DNA from 2 places in the Variovorax sp. J2P1-31 genome. Region 2 is predicted to be linked to the other one. Evidence: riboswitches for the same ligand, from Rfam matches in the RefSeq annotation. Region 2 holds a riboswitch; the other holds the start of a gene.
The links. A riboswitch is a leader RNA that binds a small molecule or an ion and turns the genes downstream of it on or off. The one in region 2 is predicted to bind thiamine pyrophosphate.
Positions count from the first base shown of each region.

Region 1: another riboswitch for thiamine pyrophosphate. It lies ahead of thiC (phosphomethylpyrimidine synthase ThiC); the one in region 2 lies ahead of QTI20_RS17800 (purine-cytosine permease family protein).

Region 1 is NZ_JASZYA010000007.1:399-10,608, forward strand. It holds gene thiC (phosphomethylpyrimidine synthase ThiC) at 1-1,618, opposite strand, end outside; TPP riboswitch at 1,699-1,807, opposite strand; gene QTI20_RS30390 (hypothetical protein) at 2,005-2,214, shown strand; gene QTI20_RS30395 (phosphocholine-specific phospholipase C) at 2,246-4,435, shown strand; gene hisN (histidinol-phosphatase) at 4,496-5,302, opposite strand; gene QTI20_RS30405 (ABC transporter substrate-binding protein) at 5,498-6,520, shown strand; gene QTI20_RS30410 (LamG domain-containing protein) at 6,645-8,729, shown strand; gene QTI20_RS30415 (hypothetical protein) at 8,726-9,034, shown strand; gene QTI20_RS30420 (phosphocholine-specific phospholipase C) at 9,052-10,210, shown strand, end outside.
Region 2 is NZ_JASZYA010000002.1:1,427,540-1,437,749, reverse strand. It holds gene QTI20_RS17830 (TonB-dependent siderophore receptor) at 1-293, opposite strand, end outside; gene QTI20_RS17825 (thiamine phosphate synthase) at 332-1,249, opposite strand; gene QTI20_RS17820 (thiazole synthase) at 1,254-2,072, opposite strand; gene thiS (sulfur carrier protein ThiS) at 2,077-2,274, opposite strand; gene QTI20_RS17810 (FAD-dependent oxidoreductase) at 2,271-3,362, opposite strand; gene thiD (bifunctional hydroxymethylpyrimidine kinase/phosphomethylpyrimidine kinase) at 3,431-4,282, shown strand; gene QTI20_RS17800 (purine-cytosine permease family protein) at 4,221-5,576, opposite strand; TPP riboswitch at 5,671-5,774, opposite strand; gene QTI20_RS17795 (hypothetical protein) at 6,017-6,856, opposite strand; gene QTI20_RS17790 (hypothetical protein) at 6,859-7,509, opposite strand; gene QTI20_RS17785 (GntR family transcriptional regulator) at 7,901-8,605, opposite strand; gene QTI20_RS17780 (IlvD/Edd family dehydratase) at 8,684-10,210, opposite strand, start outside.

The sequences.
Region 1 (10,210 bases), on a different contig from region 2:
ACTGGTCCTGCCAGCGGAATTCGAAGCGCGCCTTGCTCAGCGCATCGTCGCGCGAGCGCGCCCCCGGATGCCCCTTGGCCACGTCGGCCGCATGCGCCGCGATCTTGTACGCGATGATCCCCTGCTTCACGTCGTCGCGGTCCGGCAGGCCCAGGTGCTCCTTGGGCGTCACGTAGCAGAGCATCGCGGTTCCGGCCCAGCCGATCATGGCCGCGCCGATGGCGCTGGAGATGTGGTCATACCCGGGCGCGATGTCGATGGTCAGCGGGCCCAGCGTGTAGAAGGGCGCCTCGTGGCAGTGCTTGAGCTGCTCGTCCATGTTGGCCTGGATCATGTGCATCGGCACATGGCCCGGGCCTTCGATCATGGTCTGCACGTCGTGCTTCCAGGCCACCTGCGTGAGCTCGCCCAAGGTGCGCAGCTCGGCGAACTGCGCCTCGTCGTTCGCGTCGGCGCCCGAGCCCGGCCGCAGGCCGTCGCCCAGCGAGAAGCTCACGTCGTAGGCCTTCATGATGTCGCAGATGTCCTCGAAGTGCTCGTACAGGAAGCTCTCCTTGTGGTGCGCGATGCACCACTTGGCCATGATCGAGCCGCCGCGCGAGACGATGCCGGTCATGCGGTCGGCCGTGAGGTGGATAAAAGGCAGGCGCACGCCCGCGTGGATGGTGAAGTAGTCGATGCCCTGCTCGGCCTGCTCGATCAGCGTGTCGCGGAAGATCGCCCAGGTCAGGTCCTCGGCCACGCCGCCCACCTTCTCCAGCGCCTGGTAGATCGGCACGGTGCCGATGGGCACCGGGCTGTTGCGCACGATCCAGTCGCGCGTGGTGTGGATGTTCTTGCCGGTCGACAGGTCCATCACGTTGTCGGCGCCCCAGCGGATGGCCCACACCAGCTTCTCCACCTCTTCCTCGATGCTCGAGGTCACGGCCGAGTTGCCGATGTTGGCGTTGATCTTGACCTTGAAGTTGCGCCCGATGGCCATCGGCTCGACCTCGGGGTGGTTGATGTTCGCGGGAATGATCGCGCGGCCGCGCGCCACCTCGTCGCGCACGAACTCGGGCGTGATGATCTTCGGGATGCGCGCGCCCATCGGGTTGCCGGCCACGCGCTTGGCGCGTTCCTCGTGCGCCAAGTACTCGGCCATCCACTCGCGCTTGCCGTTCTCGCGCAGCGCCACGTACTCCATCTCGGGCGTCACGATGCCGCGGCGCGCGTAGTGCATCTGCGTGACGTTGGCACCGCTCTTCGCGCGGCGCGGTGCGCGCTGCAGCGCGGCCGCGTCGGCGCGCAGCTGCGCGATGCGCTCGCTCTCCTCGCCCTTGCCGCCATCGTCGAGCGCCACGCGCACGCGGCCCTCGTAGCCTTCGGTGTCGCCGCGCTCGGCGATCCAGGCGCCGCGCAGGTCGGGCAGGCCGCGGCGCACGTCGATGTCGACCGTGGCGTCGGTGTAGGGGCCCGAGGTGTCGTAAAGCGACACGCACTCGCCGTTGCTCAGCGCGACGTCGCGCACCGGCACGCGCAGGTCGGGCCGGCTGCCGGTGATGAAGGTCTTGGTCGAGGCGGGAAAGGGCTCGCGTGTGAGCGTGAGCAGCGAGGCGAAGTTGTCGATGGCGTTCATGAGGGGCACTCCTGGTTTGAATGGGTGCTCCGCAATCGCTCGACGGACCCACGGCCCTCGAGAAAAAAGGGACCTGTGGATCAGGGAACTGCAGCTCTTCTTACGCCGGTACTAACCGGTTCAAGTTCGCGGGATCGGCGATAGGGATCGCCATCTCAGCACGTTGCACGTGCGCCCCGGAGCGGGGTGGATTCTAGGAGCGCATCGCCGCCACCGCAATGCCCTCGGTGCATTTGCAACAACGCGCGACCACGCCACGGTGTCAATCGCCTGTCACGAACGGGGCAGAAGATTGCGGCGCAAATGGTAGTTGTGGATTTTGTTGCAACTCCATGGATGCGCCTCAACGCCCGGTTCCCCATTCCTTCAATTTCAGGAAACCCTCGATGACCTCCACGCCCTCTTTCCTGCGTGCCCCCGCCCGGCGGCTGGCGGCCGCTGCCGCGATCGCACTGCTGACCGGCGTGCTCGCCGCCTGCGGTGGCGGCAGCGGTGGCAGCACGCCGACACCGCCCACCACGACGCCGACCACGCCGACCGACCCCGGCACGCCGACGGACCCCACCGTCAAGCCCGAGATGCGCTGCGCGCCCTGAACCCCTCGTCCAGAAAACAAGGCACCACACCATGACCTCACGCCGCAACTTCCTGCGCAGCACCGCCACCACCGGCATGGCCGCCGCCACGCTGGCCGCCTTCCCGCCCAGCATCCGCCGCGCGCTCGCCATCGAGGCGAACAACGTCACCGGCACCATCATGGACGTCGAGCACGTCGTGATCCTGATGCAGGAGAACCGCTCCTTCGACCACTACTTCGGCACCCTGATGGGCGTGCGCGGCTTCGGCGACCGCTTCACCGTGCCGCTGGCCAAGGGCCTCAACGTCTGGCAGCAGAGCGATGCCAACGGCAAGCCCATCCTGCCCTACCACCTCGACGGCACGCAGGGCAACGCCCAGCGCGTGAGCGGCACGCCGCACTCGTGGAGCAACGGCCAGGACGCCTGGGACGGTGGCCGCATGAACCAGTGGCCGCGCTACAAGAACGTGCCCTCGATGGGCTACTTCATGGAAGCCGAGCTGCCCTTCCAGTTCTCGCTGGCCAACGCCTTCACGCTGTGCGACGCCTACCACTGCGCGATGCACACCGGCACCAACTCCAACCGCCTGTTCCTCTGGAGCGGCACCAACGGCCCGACCGGCGCCAACGTGGCCGTGGTCAACAACGAGTGGGACGGCATGGACAGCCCGGCCACCGGCTACCAGTGGAAGACCTATCCCGAGCGGCTGGAAGAGGCCAAGGTCAGCTGGATGGTCTACCAGAACATGCCGGACAACTACACCGACAACTCGCTGGCCGGCTTCAAACAGTACCGCCAGGCCAACGTCGCCTCGGGCAAGCCGGTGAGCTCCGACGACAACGTGGTCTCGCCCGCCTACGACCCGGCCAGCGACAACACCGGCAACCCGCTCTACAAGGGCATCGCCAACACCATGCCCGACGGCGGCTTCCTCGAGACCTTCCGCCAGGACGTCAAGAACCGCAAGCTGCCGCAGGTGTCGTGGATCGTCGCACCGGCGACCTACTCCGAGCACCCCGGCCCCTCGAGCCCGGTGCAGGGCGCCTGGTACACCCAGCAGGTGCTGGACGCGCTCACCGCCGTGCCCGAGGTCTGGAGCAAGACGGTGCTGCTGATCAACTTCGACGAGAACGACGGCTACTTCGACCACGTGCCCTCGCCCGCCGCACCTTCGCTCAACCCCGACGGCAGCGCCGCCGGCAAGACCACGCTGCCCGCGGCCGACATCGACTTCGAGCGCTTCACGCACCCCGCGCCCCCCGGCACCACCGACCAGCCCAAGCCCGACGGCCGCGTCTACGGCCCGGGCGTGCGCGTGCCGATGTACGTGGTCTCGCCCTGGAGCCGCGGCGGCTGGGTCAACTCGCAGGCCTTCGACCACACCTCGGTGGTGCGTTTCCTGGAAGCGCGCTTCGGCGTCAAGGAACCCAACATCAGCCCGTTCCGGCGTGCGGTGTGCGGCGACCTGACCAGCGCCTTCAACTTCAAGACGCCCAACAGCGAAGTGCTGCCCACGCTGGCCGGCCGCAAGAGCAAGAGCGACGCCGACACGCTGCGCGCGCAGCAGCAGGCGCTGCCGCAGATCGTGCCGCCGGCCAATCCGCAACTGCCGGTCCAGGCCCGGGGCACCCGCCCCTCGCGCGCCCTGCCCTACGAACTGCACGTGAGCGCACGCGCCGATGCGCTGAGCGGCAACGCGCGGCTGCTGTTCGCCAACACCGGCAAGGCCGGCGCGGTGTTCCATGTCTACGACAAGCTGCACCTCGACCGGCTGCCGCGCCGCTACATGGTGGAGGCCGGCAAGACGCTGGACGACGCCTGGAGCACCGCGAGCGACAACGGCCTCTACGACCTCTGGGTGCTGGGCCCCAACGGCTTCCATCGCCACTTCAAGGGCGACCTGAACCCGCTGCGCGCGGCCAACGCGGCCATTCCCGAAGTGCGCGTCTGCTACGACATCGCCAACGGCAACGTCTACCTGAGCATGAACAACACGGGCAAGAACGCCGTGAAGTTCAGCATCCAGGCCAAGGCCTACCGCGAGGACGGCCCCTGGACCGCCACCGTGGCGGGCGGCGCCACGGTCGAGCAGCACTGGGAACTGGCCGGCAGCGGACGCTGGTACGACTTCGCCGTGACCTGCGATGCCGACCCGGCCTACTACCGGCGCTTCGCGGGCCGTGTGGAAACCGGCCAGCATTCGGTGAGCGACCCGGCGATGGGCCTGAACAGCCTCTGATCGCCACGCGCTGAAGAAGACAAAGAAAAGACGGCCCGCCCAGCGCGGGCCGTTGCCGTTTCAGGCGGCGCTGTCGGGCACGCCGGCCAACAGCGCCAGCGCCTGCGCATGCAGCGCCGGCGTGGCGGCCGCCAGCACGCGGCCGTCGGAGCCGGTGTACAGCGCGCGCCCGCGCCAGTCGGTGATCACCCCGCCCGCGCCTTCCACCACACCCACCAGCGCCATGTAGTCGTAGGGCTGCAGCTGGCATTCGGCCACCAGGTCGACGTGGCCGCCCGCGAGCTGCGCATAGCCGTAGCAGTCGCCGCCGAAGCGGCGCATCGCGCAGGCCTTGCTGAGCGCGTCGTAGGCGGCCCATTCGTCGGCCGCGAAGGCATCGGGCGAGGTGGTGACGATGCGCGCCCGCGCCAGCGTGGTGCAGCCGCTGGCATGCACCGCGCGCCCGTTGCAGCGGGCCCCGCGGCCGGCCTGGCCGATCCAGCGTTCGCCCAGCACCGGCATGTCGATCAGGCCGAGCTCGACGCGTCCGCCATGCACCAAGGCGATCAGCGTGCCCCACAGCGGCGAGCCGGTGATGAAGCTCTTGGTGCCGTCGATGGGGTCGAGCACCCACACATGCTCGGCATCGATGCGCACGCGCCCATGCTCCTCGCCCAGGATGCCGTGCGTGGGCACTTCGGCCTCGAGCCGCGCGCGCATCGCGGCCTCGGCCGCGCGGTCGGCGATGGTGACCGGGCTGGCATCGGCCTTGAGGTCGACCTCCAGGGCGGTACGGAAAGTGCGTAGCGAATGCGCGGCCGCCAGGTCCGCCAGCTGGCCGGCCAGCGCGGGGAAATCGATCGGAGAAGCAGGGGACGTGGAAGCCATGGAAAGGTCTCGGCAGAAGCGGAAAGGTTGTCAAGGAGTTGTCATACGCATCGATCAATATCGTGGCATGAATGGTGCTTGTGGAGATTCTTGCAAATTCCCAGTAATCGCACAAACGCAATTATTCGCCCAATGTTGGTGAAGCACCGCGATCCGTTCCGCCCCATTTCCGATCACTGCACTCTGGAGCCCTCCATGTCCACCATCGCTTCCTTCGCTTCCCGCTTCCGCACCACCACCGTGCTCGCCGCCGCCCTGCTGGCCGCCGCCGCGCACGCCGGCACCATCACCGTCTACTCGGCGCTCGAGGAAGACGAGATCAAGGACTATGTCGCGGCCGCCAAGAAGGACATGCCCGATGTCGACGTGAAGGTGCTGCGCCTGTCGACCGGCGACCTGGGTGCGCGCATCCTGGCCGAGTCGGCCAACCCGCAGCACGACGTGATCTGGGGCTGGGCGCTGACCAACATGCTCGACCCGCGCATCACCGCGCTGCTCGAGCCCTATGCGGCCAAGGGCAGCGAGAAGCTGGCGTCCGCCAACAAGGCCGCCGACGGCAAGTGGTTCACCACCACCGGCTACGTGGGCGCCTTCTGCGTCAACACCGAAGTCCTCAAGGCCAAGAACCTGCCCATGCCCACCAGCTGGAAGGACCTGAGCAACCCCGTCTACAAGGGCGAGGTCGTGATGCCCAACCCGGTGTCCTCGGGCACCGGCTACCTGCAGATCGCGGCGCTGCTGCAATCGAAGGGCAGCGACGAAGGCTGGAAGTTCCTGAAGACGCTCGACGGCAACGTGGCGCAGTACATCAAGTCGGGTTCGCGCCCCTGCAAGGCCGCGCGCGCCGGCGAGTTCGCCATCGGCACCTCGCTGGCCTTCGCCGCGATGCAGTCGGTGGAGGAAGGCTATCCCGTGAAGATGGTGATCCCGAGCGACGGCGCGGGCTACGAGCTCGAGGCCTCGGGCCTGATGGCCAAGGCGCGCAACAAGGCCGACGCGCAGCGCTTCCTCGACTGGACGCTGTCGCCCGGCGCCACCGCGCTCTACACCAAGTACAAGGAAATGGTCACGATCCCGGGCGCGCCGCAATCCAAGGCCGCCAAGGCCGCGGGCCTGCCGGCCGACCTGAGCACCGTGCTCTACAAGATGGACTTCGCGCAATCGGCCAAGGACCGCGACGCGATCCTCTCGGCCTGGACCAAGAACATCGGCCGCTGAGCGGCCACCCGCCGCGGCGGTCCCCGGGTGCGACCGCCTTCTCTTCCCTTTTCCCGATTTCCCGGCGCACGCGGCACCGAGCCGCCGACGCGCCTGTCTTTCCTGTCGTCGACGGAGCCTTCCCGTGAGAGAACAACCTCCAACCCACGCCCGCCTCGGCCGCGCCGCGATCGGCCTGAGCCTGGCCCTGCTGCTGGCCGCCTGTGGCGGCGGTGGCGGCAACACCGGCACGCCCGACCAGCCGCCCGCGCCGCCCGTGACACCGGTCGATCCCCCGGCGCCGCCACCCACGCCGGCGCCCGTCAGCAAGGCATTGCTGATCGGCGTCGACGGCGTGCAATATGAAGCCCTGCAGCAGGCGCTGGCCGCGACGCGCATGCCGACGCTGCAAGGCCTGGGCACGCTGCTGCCGGCCTACACCGGCGGCGTCATGGGCCGCGCCACGCAGCAGCAGGCGACCGCCGGACCGGGCTGGGCCACGCTGCTGACCGGCACCTGGGCCGACCGCCACGAGATCCGCTCCAACTACGAAGGCCAGGCCTTCAGCGCCGACACGGTGTTCAAGCAGCTCAAGGCGGTGCAGGCCGGTGCCCGCACCGCCACCATCGCCAGCTGGGGCGGCCTGCCGCAGCTGCTGCGCGCCGACCGCGCGGCGGGCTACCTCGACCTGGCCAAGGATTGCGCCGGCGACGACGCCTGCGTGGGCAGCGAGACCTCGGCCGCCATCGCTTCCGGCGACTACGCACTGGTGGTGGCCGACTTCCAGGGCCCGGCGCAGGTCGCCGATGTCGCGGGCTACGGCAGCGACTACCAGAACGCGCTGGCCACGCTGGACCGCCGCCTGGCCGCCGTGCGCGCCACGCTGGCCAGCCGCCGCCAGGCGCACCCCGAGGAGGACTGGCTGGTGATCGTCGCGGGCACCCACGGCCTGGGCGCCACCGGCGTCGCCGACGGCATTCCGGTGCCGTCGAACCTCGCCACCTTCGTGGCGCTCGACCGCCCCGCCAACCTCGCGCTCACCGCGCCCACGACCCTGCCGACGGCGATCACGCCCTGGTACGCCTACGCGGCCGCGACCGACATCGCACCCACGCTGCTGACCCACCTGTCGGCCCGCCCCGCCGCCAAGGCCTACGCCATCGACGGCAGCCCGCTGGTGGGCCCGTCGGCGGTGCGGCAGCTCCAGGCCGCGACCAACGAGGCCCGCAGCGGCGTGGTGCTGGGCTGGACCCTGCCGACGCCGCCCGCAGCGCTCACGGTGCTGCGCGACGGCGAAGTGCTGGCCACGCTGCCCGCCAACGCCACCCGTTACGAGGACACGGCGATGAAGCCCGCGGCCAGCGGCTTCTACACCTACAACTACACGGTGGTGGCGGGCAGCGTGCCGACCTCGCTGCGCGCCACGCTGGACTACAAGAAGCCGGAGCCGCCGATCGAGCTGCTCGCCAGCCTGCGCGACGGTCTCACGCACCTGTTCGCGCTGCAGGGCACGCTGGCCGACGGCATCGACGCCGGCACGGTCTTCACGCCCTGGGTCACGGCTGCCGCGCCGGTCTACACCGCCGCCGGCGATGCGCCCTTCAAGGGCACGGGCCGCGCGCTGGCCTCGACCAACTACGCCGGCCCGACGGTCTGCGCATCCTGCGACGGCGGCCTGCGCATTCCCACCGCCAAGGTCACCAGCACCAGCACCTCCTTCAGCTTCGGCTTCTGGTTCCGCTCCGACGCCACGCGCTCGGGCATGCCGATCGTGTCGAACAAGGACTGGGGCAGCGGTTCCAACCCCGGCATCGCGCTGGGGCAGTACGGCAGCGCCATCCGCTTCAACATCGGCAAGGGCGGCGCGCGCCTGGGCGACAAGGACCTGAATTTCAGCGCCAACACCTGGGTCTACGCCGCGATGACGGTCGACATCCCGACCCTCAAGGCCACCTACTACGTGTTCGACCCGGTGCTGGGCATGCAGAGCAGCTCCGGCACGCTGACGGCCGACTACGTGGCGGCGCTCAACGGCCTCAACAAGGGCTTCTCGCTCAACGAGGACGGCGACGGCGGCTACGGCCCGAACTACCGCAACGGCAACGCCAGCAACACCATCGGCGGCCGCTTCGACTACAGCGAATTCGGCAGCTGGAACCGCGCGCTGACACCGGCCGAGATCACCTCGATCGCGCGCTCGGGCAAGTCGATCACCACGCTGCTGCCATGACGGAGGCCCGCATGCAGACGCCCGGCACCGCCCTGCCTTCGCGCCCCGCCGCCTGGCGGTGGCTCTCGACCGCGGCGCTCGCCGGCGCGCTGGCCGCCTGCGGCGGTGGCAGCGGCGGCGCCGCGCCCGCCGGCCCGGCCACGGGCGACAACAAACCTGGCGGCGACACGCCGCTGGTGGTGGTCACGCCCAACGACCCGGCCACCGCCGGCCCGCCCGCCGACGCACTGACGCCGCCGGGCGAAACGCCGCAAGACCCTTCCACCCCGCCCCGGCGCCCCGCATCGGTGCGCTGCGCGCCCTGAGTTCCCGAGATCCGTCCATGAAGAAGAACGACGACCATTCGCCAAGCCGCCGCGGCTTCCTGCGCGCCGCCACCGGCACGGCCGGCGCCGCGGCCGCGATGGGCCTGCTGCCGCCCAGCATCCGGCGCGCGCTGGCCATCCCCGCCGCGCAGGACACCGGCACCATCAACGACGTGCAGCACGTGGTGATCCTGATGCAGGAGAACCGCTCCTTCGACCACTACTTCGGCACGCTGCGCGGCGTGCGCGGCTTCGGCGACCGCTTCCCGGTGCCGCTGGCCAACGGCCAGCCGGTCTGGAACCAGCCGGCCACCAGCGGCAGCGCGACCTGCCTGCCCTTCCACTACGACACCACCCTCACCAGCGCGCAGCGCACCACCGGCATGGCCCACAGCTGGGCCGACGGCCAGCAAGCCTGGAACGGCGGGCGCATGAACCAGTGGGTGGCGGCCAAGACGGCGCGCGCCCTGGGCCACTACAAGGAAAGCGACATGCCTTTCCAGTTCGCGCTGGCCAACGCCTTCACGGTGTGCGATGCCTACCACTGCAGCGAACTCACCGGCACCAACTCGAACCGGCTGTTCCTCTGGACCGGCACCAACGACCCGCTGGGCCAGGGCGGCGGTCCGGCCATCGACAACACCAACGACGACCTCGCCAACGCGCCGGGCTACAGCTGGACCACCTACCCCGAGCGGCTGGAGGCCGCGGGCATCCGCTGGCAGGTCTACCAGGACATGGCGGACAACTACACCGACAACCCGCTCGAAGGCTTCACCAACTACCGCAACGCCTACTACACCGCCACGCCGAACGCGGCCCAGGCCTCGCTCAAGGCCCGCGCGCTGTCGACCCGCTCGCTGGACGACCTGCGCGCCGACGTGACCGGCGGCACGCTGCCGCAGGTCAGCTGGATCGTGGCGCCGGCCAAGTACTCCGAACACCCCGGCCCCTCGTCGCCGCTGTGGGGTGCCGAATACACCTCGCGCGTGCTGGACGCGCTCACGGCCGACCCGGCGGTCTGGAGCAAGACCGTGCTGTTCGTCATGTTCGACGAGAACGACGGCTATTTCGACCACATGCCGCCGCCCGCCATCCCCTCGCTCAACGACGACGGCACGCAGGCCGGCCAGAGCACGGTGTCGACGCTGGGCGAGCGCAACGAGCTCAAGGCGC
Region 2 (10,210 bases):
TTGTAGGCGTCGGTGACCGAGGCGTCGAACTGCGTGAGGTCGGCCAGCCGGCGTGCGCCGCTGGCCTGCAGTTGCCGGCTGTCGACGATGGTGGCCGACAGCGGCACCTCCTTCAACGGCAGGTCGCCGAAGCCGGCGATGTCGGCCTGCGGCGCGGCGCTGCGCGCGTCGACGGTCACGGGGGCCAGCGTGGCCTCCTGTGGCTGCGCCTGGGCGGCGCTGGCCATCGAGAACAGGGCGGCGGCAACGGCCAGGGCTAGGGGAGAGAAGGCAGGAGGGCGAGCGACGGACATGGAAGCAGGAGCAGTCTGGAAAAAAGAAGAAGGAGAGGTCAGTGAACGGCGGCGGCCACCGCGGCGGTGAGTTCCGCGGCCGTGGCTTCGGGGTCGTCGGCGGCGATCAGCGCGCGCACCATCGCGACCGAGCCCACGCCGGTGTCCAGTACCGCGGGCAGCCGTTCGGCATCGATGCCGCCGATGGCCACCAGCGACTGGCCGCGCAGCAGGCGCGCATAGGCGCCCAGGCGCGCCAGGCCCTGCGGGGCGGTGGCCATCTTCTTGAGCGTGGTCGGGAACACCGCGCCCATCGCGATGTAGCTGGGGCTCACCGCATCGGCGCGCACCATCTCGGCATAGCCGTGCGTGCTCACGCCCAAGCGCAGGCCCGCGCTGCGGATGCGTTGCAGGTCTGCGGGTGCGAGCGCATCCAGGTCTTCCTGGCCCAGGTGCACGCCATAGGCGCCGGCGTCGATCGCGGCCTGCCAGTGGTCGTTGATGAACAGCAGTGCGCCGGTGCCGCGCACGGCTTCGACCGCAGCCCGCGTCTCGGCTGCGATGGCCGCCGCGTCGTCGGACTTGAAGCGCAGTTGCACCGTGGGCACGCCCGCACGCGCCATGCGGCCGACCCAGGCGGCGTCGGGCAGCACCGCGTAGAGGCCCAGCCGCTCGGGGCAGGCCGCGAAGGCATTGAGGCGTCGGGCGGGCGGCAGGGGCGACATGCCGAAGTCTTCGGGCGCATCGGGCCAGGCCTGCGCATCGAAACGACCCGTGCGCGCGGTCTGGGCCTGCCAGGCGCGGGCCAGGCAGTCGGCATCGACCTCGATGAAGCCGAGCTGGAGGCAGTTCTGTTTCGCGGTGCCGTAGACATCCGCTGCGGCCGGGATGTCGACCGGGGCCGTTGCCGCCAGGGTGCCGAGGCGTTCGCTGCAAGTCGCGACGGTGGCGGGGGCAGGGGTGTCGTCGTGCGTCATGTGTTCATTGGGCCTCGTGATGCCAGAAGGGGGTGCCGAGAACCGGCGTGCTGGGTTGGGCCGCATCCTGCGCGGCCATGGCGCCGGCGCGGCGGGCGGCACGGCCGGCCTGCACGGCGTCGGCGAAGGCGCCGGCCATCGCGACCGGGTCCTGCGCGAGCGCCACCGCGGTGTTGAGCAGCACGCCGTCGTAGCCCCACTCCATCACCTGGCAGGCGTGCGAGGGCAGGCCCAGGCCGGCATCGACCAGCATGGGCACGTCGAGCCGCTCGCGCAGCAGTTGCAAAGCGTAGGGGTTGACCGGGCCGCGGCCGGTGCCGATGGGCGCGGCCCAGGGCATCACGGCCTGGCAGCCGACGTCGACCAGGCGCTGGCACAGCACCAGGTCTTCGGTGCAGTAGGGCAGCACCTGGAAGCCGTCGCGGATCAGGTAGGAGGCCGCTTCGACCAGGTTCAGCGTGTCGGGCTGCAGCGTGTAGTCGTCGCCGATCAGTTCGAGCTTGATCCACGGCGTGTCGAACAGCTCGCGCGCCATCTGCGCGGTGGCGATGACCTCCTGCACGCCGTGGCAGCCGGCGGTGTTGGGCAGCACCGGCACGCCGAGCCGCCGCAACAGCGCCCAGAAGCCGTGGTCGTCGGTGGCGCCGGGGGCCTGGGCCGCGGTCTGCCGTCGCAGCGAGGCGGTGAGCATCGCGGGCCGCGCGCGCTCGACCGCGGCCGCGAGCACGTCGGGCGAGGGATAGCGTGCCGTGCCCAGCAGCAGGCGGCTGTGGAAGGTCTGGCCGTACAGGACCAGCGGATCGTCGGATGGGGCGGGGTTCATGGCGTCAGCCTCCGGTGACAGGGCGGATGACCTCGATGCGGTCCTCGTCCTGGAGGGGATGTTGGTCATAGGTCGAGCGCGGCACGAAGGCGCGGTTGACCGCCACCGCGAAGGGCGGCACGGCCTTCAGGGCCGCCAGCGCATCGGCCACCGTGGCGGGTGCGGGCAGCGTGTGCGGAATGTCGTTGATCAGCACGTTCATGCGAGGGTCTCCGTCGTCGTGAGGCCAAGGCGTTCCGCCAGCGCGGAGCGGCCGTCGGCCAGCCATTCCATCGCCATGTCGAGTATCGCCGGGGCGAGCATGAAACCGTGGCGGTAGAGGCCGTTGATCTGTAGCACGCGCGACGCCGGCTGGCGCAGCGCGGGCAGGTTGTCGAGCAGCGTCGGGCGGCACTGGGTCGCGATCTCGAGGATGCGCGCCTCGCCGAAGCCGCTGTGCACCGCATAGGCCGCGCTCAGCAGTTCGAGCGTGGAACGCACGCTGGCCGGCGACATGTCGTTCGATTCGATCTCGGTCGCACCGATCACGAACACGCCGCCGGGCTTGGGCGCGATGTACAGCGGATAGCGCGGGTGCACCAGCCGGGTCGGCCGCGTCAGGCCCACCTCGGGCGCATGAACGCGGATCACCTCGCCGCGCACGCCGCGCAGCGCGGGCCATTGCGGCAGCGCGCCGAGGCCGCGGCAGTCGATCACGCGCTCGTGCGCGCCCGGCGTGAAGTCGGCGGGCGCGCGGGCTGCGTGCCAGTGCAGCTGCACGTTGGGCAAGGCTTCGAGTTCGGTCCGCAGCGCGAGCAGCAGCGCGCGGTTGTCGAGCTGGCCTTCCTCCGGCAGGAACAGGCCCTGCGCGAAGCGCGTGCCCAGCGCGGGTTCGAGCGCCGCGATGCCGGCCGCGTCCACGCGCTGCATCGCCGGCAGCTCGGGCACCTCGGTGCCGGTGCGTTCGAGCACCCGTGCCAGGCGCGCCGCTTCGGCCGCGTCCTGACGATGCCACAGCACCAGCGTGCCTTCGCGCTGGAAGAAGACCGGCGTGGCCAGCGAGGCCAGCAGCGCGGGCCAGCGGTCCAGCGCGTAGCGCCCCATGCGCACCACCGACAGTGGCGCGACGGCCGATTCGGCCAGCGGCGCGAGCATCGCCGCGGCCACGCGTGCAGCGGCGCCATCGGCCTCCGGGCCGCCCGCATCGAACAGTGCAACCCGGCAACCGGCACGCGCCAGCGCGAGCGCCATCAGCCGGCCCATCAGGCCGGCGCCGAGCACGTTGGCGGCATCGAAAGGCAGTGTCTTCATCGCATCGACCTCCTGGCGACGGGCCGCCATCGCCCATAATTTTCAGCATGACGAACCCATCGACCTCCATGCCTTCCTCTGCCCAACGCTATGCCCGCGTGCTGTCCATCGCGGGCTCCGACAGCGGCGGCGGCGCCGGCATCCAGGCCGACCTCAAGACCTTCGCGGCGCTGGGCTGCTACGGCATGACCGCCATCACCGCGCTCACCGCACAGAACACGCTGGGCGTGCGCGGCATCCACGGCGTGCCGCCGGAATTCCTCAAGGCGCAGATCCAGGCCGTGGTCGAGGACATCGGCGTCGATGCGGTCAAGCTGGGCATGCTGCATGCGCCCGAGGTGGTCGAGGTGGTGGCCTGGGCCATCGACCACTACCAGCTGCCCAACGTGGTGCTCGACCCGGTGATGATCGCCACCAGCGGCGACCGCCTGATCGCGCCCGCGACCGTCGAGGTGCTGGTGCGCGAGCTGTTCCCGCGCGCCACGGTCGTGACGCCCAACCTCGACGAGGCCGCGCTGCTGATCGGCCATGCGATCGACGGCATCGAAGCACTCGACGGCGCGTGCGATGAACTGCTCGCGCTCGGCGCACGCGCCATGCTGCTCAAGGGCGGCCATCTGCCGGGCGAGGAGGTGGTCGACGTGCTGGCGCTGCGCGGCGGTGCGCGCCATCGCCATGCATCGGCACGCATCGCCAGCCGCAACCTGCACGGCACCGGCTGCACGCTGTCGTCGGCCATCGCCGCGCACCTGGCGCTGGGGCATGCGCTGCCCGAGGCCGTGGCGCTGGCGCGCGCCTACGTGCTCGGCGCGATGGCGGCCGGCGTCGACGTGGTGGTGGGCGAGGGCCATGGTCCGCTCAACCATGGCTTCGCGCCAGTGCCGACCCATCGCTTGGCGCGGGCGACCGCGGCCGCGTGAGCCAGGCCAGCACGAAGCTCAGCGCCAGCGTGGGCAGCGCCGAACCCCACTGCGGCGCCCAGGCCGCGCAGCCGTGGTACAGCGCGATGCCGGCCAGCCACAGCCCGGCCGCGATCGGGTCGACGCGGCGTGTGGTCACCGTCGATGCGCCCGTGCCCAGCCGGCCCAGGATCACGCCGTAGAGCGGCACGAAGACCGAACTCAGCATCAGCAGAAAGGGCTCGAGCGTGTGCATCGGCAGCACCAGCGCAAAGGCGATGCACACGGCGGCCAGCACCAGGCCCCAGCGCCGCACGCTCCAGCGCGGGCGCAGGCTGTGGGCCGACACCGAGCCCGAGTAGACGTCGCCATAGGCGTTGTCCAGTTCGTCGATCAGGATCAGGCCGAGCGCCAGCAGGCCGCCCTGTGCGAGCAGCAGCGCGGTCACGAGGTTGGTGCCCGGCTCGGCCACGCTGACCACCATCACGCCCAGCGCATAGCACCAGACGTTGGCGATGCCGTAGCCCAGCCAGGTGCCGCCGAAGGCGCCGCCCAGGCCGCGGCCCGCGCGCCGGCCGTGCCGCGCGTAGTCGGCCACCAGCGGAAGCCACGACACCGGCATCGCGATCACCAGGTCGAGCGCGCCGAACATGCCCATGCTGCCGTTGCCGGGGCGCGACCAGAAGGCGTCGAAGCCCCTGGCGTGGAGCTGCGAGGCGAACTGCCAGCTCAGCCACAGTAACGAGAGCACCACCAGCGGCAGGCCGAAGCGGCTCACGAAGCGGCGCACCAGCGTCACCATCGAACCCGCCAGCAGGGCCAGCAGCACGCCGCCCCAGAGCAGCGTGGTCAGCGCCGTGCCGAGCAGGCCGCCGGCATCGAGGCCGAAGGCGCGTTGGGCCAGCGCCTGCGTGCCTTCGCGCATCACCACGAGTTCGAAGGTGGTCCAGCCGATCAGCTGCACGATGTTGAGCAGCACCGGCAGCCGCGCGAAGGCGCTGCCGTAGGTCGCATGCATCAGCCCCGCGCTCGCGAGGCCGCTCTCGCAGCCCAGCCGCGCGGTCCAGGCGAGCAGCGCCGCGCCGATGCACGAGCCCACGAGGATCGCGACCGTCGCGTCGCGCGTGCCCACGGCCGGCACCAGGTAGGCGCCGATCTGCATCACCAGCAGGCCCACGCCCAGGCTGAACCACAGCGCCGCATGGTCGTGCCAGCCGAAGACGCGGCTGGACGGGGGCAGGGGGGTGAGCGCCTCGTTGCCGCCCGGCGCGGCGGGCCGCGGGGCGGAAGAAGTCGTCGTCGGAGTCGTTGCCATTCATTTGCTCCAGTGCAAATTCTTTGGCAGGTGGGCGTGGCCCGAATGCGCATGGCACGCGCCGGGACTCGAAGGAGCGGGCGTGACGACGTGACGGTTTTCGGACCGGCTTCCCTGCGCGAGGATTACCTCAATCAGGTTCAAAGGGACTTTCTCAGCCGTTGCAGCTTTGCTGCTTCAGCACCCCTAGCGGTCTCCTCGGTGACGAGGAGATGGGCGGATTCTAGTCCGATGACAGTTGTTGCCATCACAGTTATAGCCATCTGGCGAGCGTCGAAGACAGATGTGCTCGGAAACTGATGTCACTAGCAACAGGAGCGACGCCGGATGTGTCTAGCGGCATGAGCGCTGAACCCTCTAGAGGCAGCCAACGACGCTTCGGCCCTGTCAAAACGGGCTCTCTGTTTGGAGCAGGGCGAACACATACTCCGATCCAGCACCTAAGTCGGCAAGACTGAGGCCTTCGCTGGAAGCGCGAACTTTGGGTTGAGGAACACGATCTGGTCTAAGTCCGAGAAGAAGGACATAAGGTTATAGGGCGTGATGGGCGCATCACCTGGATGAGCGCCGTGGCAGCGAATATCAAAACAGCTCGCCAGTCGCGTGTGCTGATTGGTGTCGATCAACTGCATGCCTTCGATCACCCAGAGGATCATCGAGTCGAATACTTCGCGGATCTCGGCAAGGTTGTGGGCGTGTTGGCCCTTGTTGGTGAACTTCTTGTAGCGGCCTGTCGTCGATAAATGCATCTGCTGCGACATGGTGTTGAATCTGTCGAAACCGATGTGCTCTATGACGCGATGAATACGGTCGATGGCCGCGCTCCATCCGAGGACAACCGCTGCCCTTTGATGGCCTGCCTTCGCGCACGCAATCGCCTCGGCGAGATATTCGCTCTCTTCTGAGTTTGAAAGCGCTGCAAAGAATGTGTCGAAGGCAGATGGTGCGGCTGCGCCGAATGCCCCTTGCTGCGACGGGATCACCAAGTTGTCGTTGAACGGCTTGATGATGGCGTCAAGCGCCTCCATGTAGCTCTTGACCAAGTTGTTGGGCGCACTGATCCGAATTAGGCGTGTGAAATGTGCGTTGTAGCCATCAAGGTCTTCAGCCGCCAGGGAGTGCCTGAAGACAGGCAAGAATTCTTTGTGCCACAGCGCACCGAGTGCTTTGGCCTCTGACCGGAGTGCCCCCTTGTTGATAGTGGCAGTGGTTTCCGATTTTATGGCCCGTCTGAAGGTTTTTAGCCGGGTCAGCAGTCCCTCGATTTGTTCGTGTTCCACGGTCAATCAAAGGTCTTGATTGCTGCCGCAAGTTCCTTCTTTCCCTGCTCGGAAAGCCGTACCTCGCTGACGCCGGCCTCCCACGTTCCGAAATCGAACGTGGCTGCATTGTTCTTGAAGATTCTGGTGAAGTTGGCTTTGTCGTAGCACTTTCTCATCTTGCATTCTTCGCGGATGGCTTCCACCGACGCAACGAATTCACCGTCAGTCAAAGCGCGATGCATGCTTTGCAACATCGCGATTCGAATCTGACCCTCAGACATGCCCGTCACGCCGAGGTCTGTAAAAAGAGCCTCGAACGTTCCATCATTCTTGTAGAAAACGTTGTTCAGTTGCCCTAGCGTCACATCATTTTTCTCCAAGAATTTTCTGGTCTTCATGTGGATGTCGGCCAGACCGATGTCTGACCCGTCGTTCACTTTTGGCTGAGTAGCGGGAGGCTGCTGCGTCTCGTTGTTCTGGTCATCCACCTCGGTGGCGACTTTGGGTGTGGGTGCGGGCGCTGGCGGAGGAGACGGGGGAGGGTGCGGCGGCGAGGCACGCTTTGCCAGGGCTTCTTTGAGCAGCAGCTCAAAACACGTCGTTTTCAGCGACTCGGGGACGAGCGCAACGATTTCAATGATTTCTTTGACTTGTTCTTTGAGGTCGGCCATCACGCGAGTCCAGATAGTGAACGAGCGTCAATGTTAAGGCCGAGGCAACAATTGCTATCAAAAGCAGGGTGGAGCCACAGACTCAGGTGCCCATAAAGCCAAATTCGGCACATTCCGGGAGCGTCGCAAAGCCAGTACTTAGATCTTTGGATTGAGCCTTACCTCAATCAGGTTCAACGGGACTTTCTCAGTCGTGTCGGCCAGCCGACGCAGAACCCCTAGCGAACTGTCGTCCTAGGCGCTGTTCCACGTGTGCCGCGGGTCCAGTTGCGTACGGAAGAACCCGGCACGACGCAGTCCTTGAGCGGCTCGGCTGCACAAGTGCGATGGGTTGGCGCGTACCTCGGCATCGGTCGTCCTGCTGCCGCCGAAGCACGGCCACCCGAACAGGCTAGAAGCGCTGCCGTTGCGCGCTGAGGTACGCGTCGCGCGACGGCAGAAGGTGCGCGTCACACAAGGCAACCAATGCCTCTCGATCCCCGGCACGCAGCGCTTCGATCATCTTCCAATGGTCCTGACGCGCCTGTTCGCGGTAGTCGGCGGAAACCAGCGACGCGAACCGGATGGGATGGGTCTGTCGGGCGTATTCGTCGATCGCCTTGCGCAACGTCTCGCTGCTGCCCAGGCTGAACAACTCCTGGTGAAAGGCGAGGTTGACCCGGAATACGGTGCGGGCGTCGCCCGCGGCCACCGCCGCATCGTGTTGCCGCTGGATCGCGATCAGGCGGTCCAGCCGCTCGGGTGGCACGGGCATGACGACGCGCCGGGCCGCTTCCGTTTCGAGCAGGCCGCGAAGCTCGTATAGCTCCCGGACCTCCTGGGCCGTGAAGGACCGGACCACGGCGCCGACGTTCTTTCGGCGCTCGATCAGGCCCATGCGATCCAAAGCCGCCAGGGCGTCGCGGGTTACATGCCGCTTGACCTGGAAGCGCTCCATCAGCTCGTCTTCGACCAGGCGCTCGCGCGGGTGAAGCCGGCCGAAAACCACATCTTCTTCCAGCGCCGCGATCATGGACACCAGGGCATCCGCGGGGCTGATGGCGGCGTCGAGGCTCTGGAAACTGGAGGAGGTCGGCAAGGTGGCGGGCAACGACATGGGGTTGGAGGCGGCAAGGCAAACGCCCGACGCTCGGTCAAACACGAGGGGCGCCTGCCATTGTTGCCGATCCGCCCGTCAGCCAGGCTCCGATCCCGAGCGCGGCACCTTGCCGTGCATCTGCGCGGCGCGCAGGAAATCGAAGTCCACGCCCTGGTCGGCCTGCGTCACGGTCGTGAGGAAGAGCTTGCGGTAGCCGCGGTCCGCGGTGGGAACCACGACCGGCGTTTCCACGGCGCGCTGGGCCAGGTCCGCGTCCGACACATGCAGCGTCAGTTCCCGTCGCGACACCGACAGCGTGATGCGGTCACCGTTGCGGACATAGGCCAGCGGACCGCCGACGGCCGATTCCGGCGTCACATGCAGCACGATCGTGCCGAAGGCGGTGCCGCTCATGCGGCCGTCGGAGATCCGGACGATGTCCTTGACGCCCGCGCGCGCGAGCTTGAGCGGAATCGGGATGTAGCCCGCTTCCGGCATGCCGGGCGCGCCCTTGGGGCCGATGTTCTTGAGCACCAGGATGTCGTCGGCCGTCACGTCCAGGTCATCGCTGTCGATGCGGTTGGCTAGGTCCTGCGCGTTCTCGAACACCACCGCGCGGCCTTCGTGCTCCATCAACTTGGGATGGGCGGCGGACTGCTTGATGATGGCGCCGCCCGGTGCCAGATTGCCCTGCAGGACGGCAATGCCGCCCTGCGGATAGATCGGGTTGTCCCGCGTGCGCACCACGGCCTGCGCGAAGCCGGGGCCGGCGGCTTCGATCTCCTCGCCCAGCGTCCGGCCCGTCACGGTCAGTGCGTCCAGGTTGAGCAGGGGCTTGAGCTCGCGCAACAGCGTCGCCATCCCGCCCGCGTGGTGGAAGTCCTCCATGTAGTGATCGCCCGAGGGCTTCAGGTCCAGCAGCACGGGCGTGTCGCGGCCCATGTGGTCGAGCGCCTTGAGGTCGATGTCCAGGCCCATGCGACCCGCAATGGCCGCCAGGTGGACGATGCCATTGGTCGAACCCCCGATGGCCAGGAGCACGCGCATGGCGTTCTCAAATGCGGCGGGCGTGAGGATCCTGTCGATGGTCAGTCGCTCGCGCGCGATGCGGACGGCTTCGGTGCCGGTCCGCTCGGCCACGCGGATGCGGTCGGCCGTCACGGCCGGGGGCGACGCGCCGCCAGGCACGGTCATGCCGAGCGCTTCCGCAATGCAGGCCATCGTGCTGGCCGTGCCCATGACCGAGCAGGTGCCCACGCTGGCCACCAGTTGGTTGTTCACATCCGCAATCTCTTCCGCGTCGATTTCCTCGGCGCGGAACTTGCCCCAGTAGCGCCGGCAATCCGTGCAGGCGCCCACCCGCTGGCTGCGGTGCGAACCGGTGAGCATCGAGCCGGTGATCAGCTGGATGGCCGGCAATCCGGCCGATGCCGCACCCATCAGCTGGGCCGGCACGGTCTTGTCGCAGCCTCCGATGAGCACCACGGAATCCATCGGCTGCGCCCGGATCATTTCCTCGGTGTCCATCGACATCAGGTTGCGCAGGTACATGCTTGTCGGCGCTGAAAAACTCTCGTGGATCGAGATGGTCGGGAAGTCCATCGGCAGGCCGCCGGCCAGCAT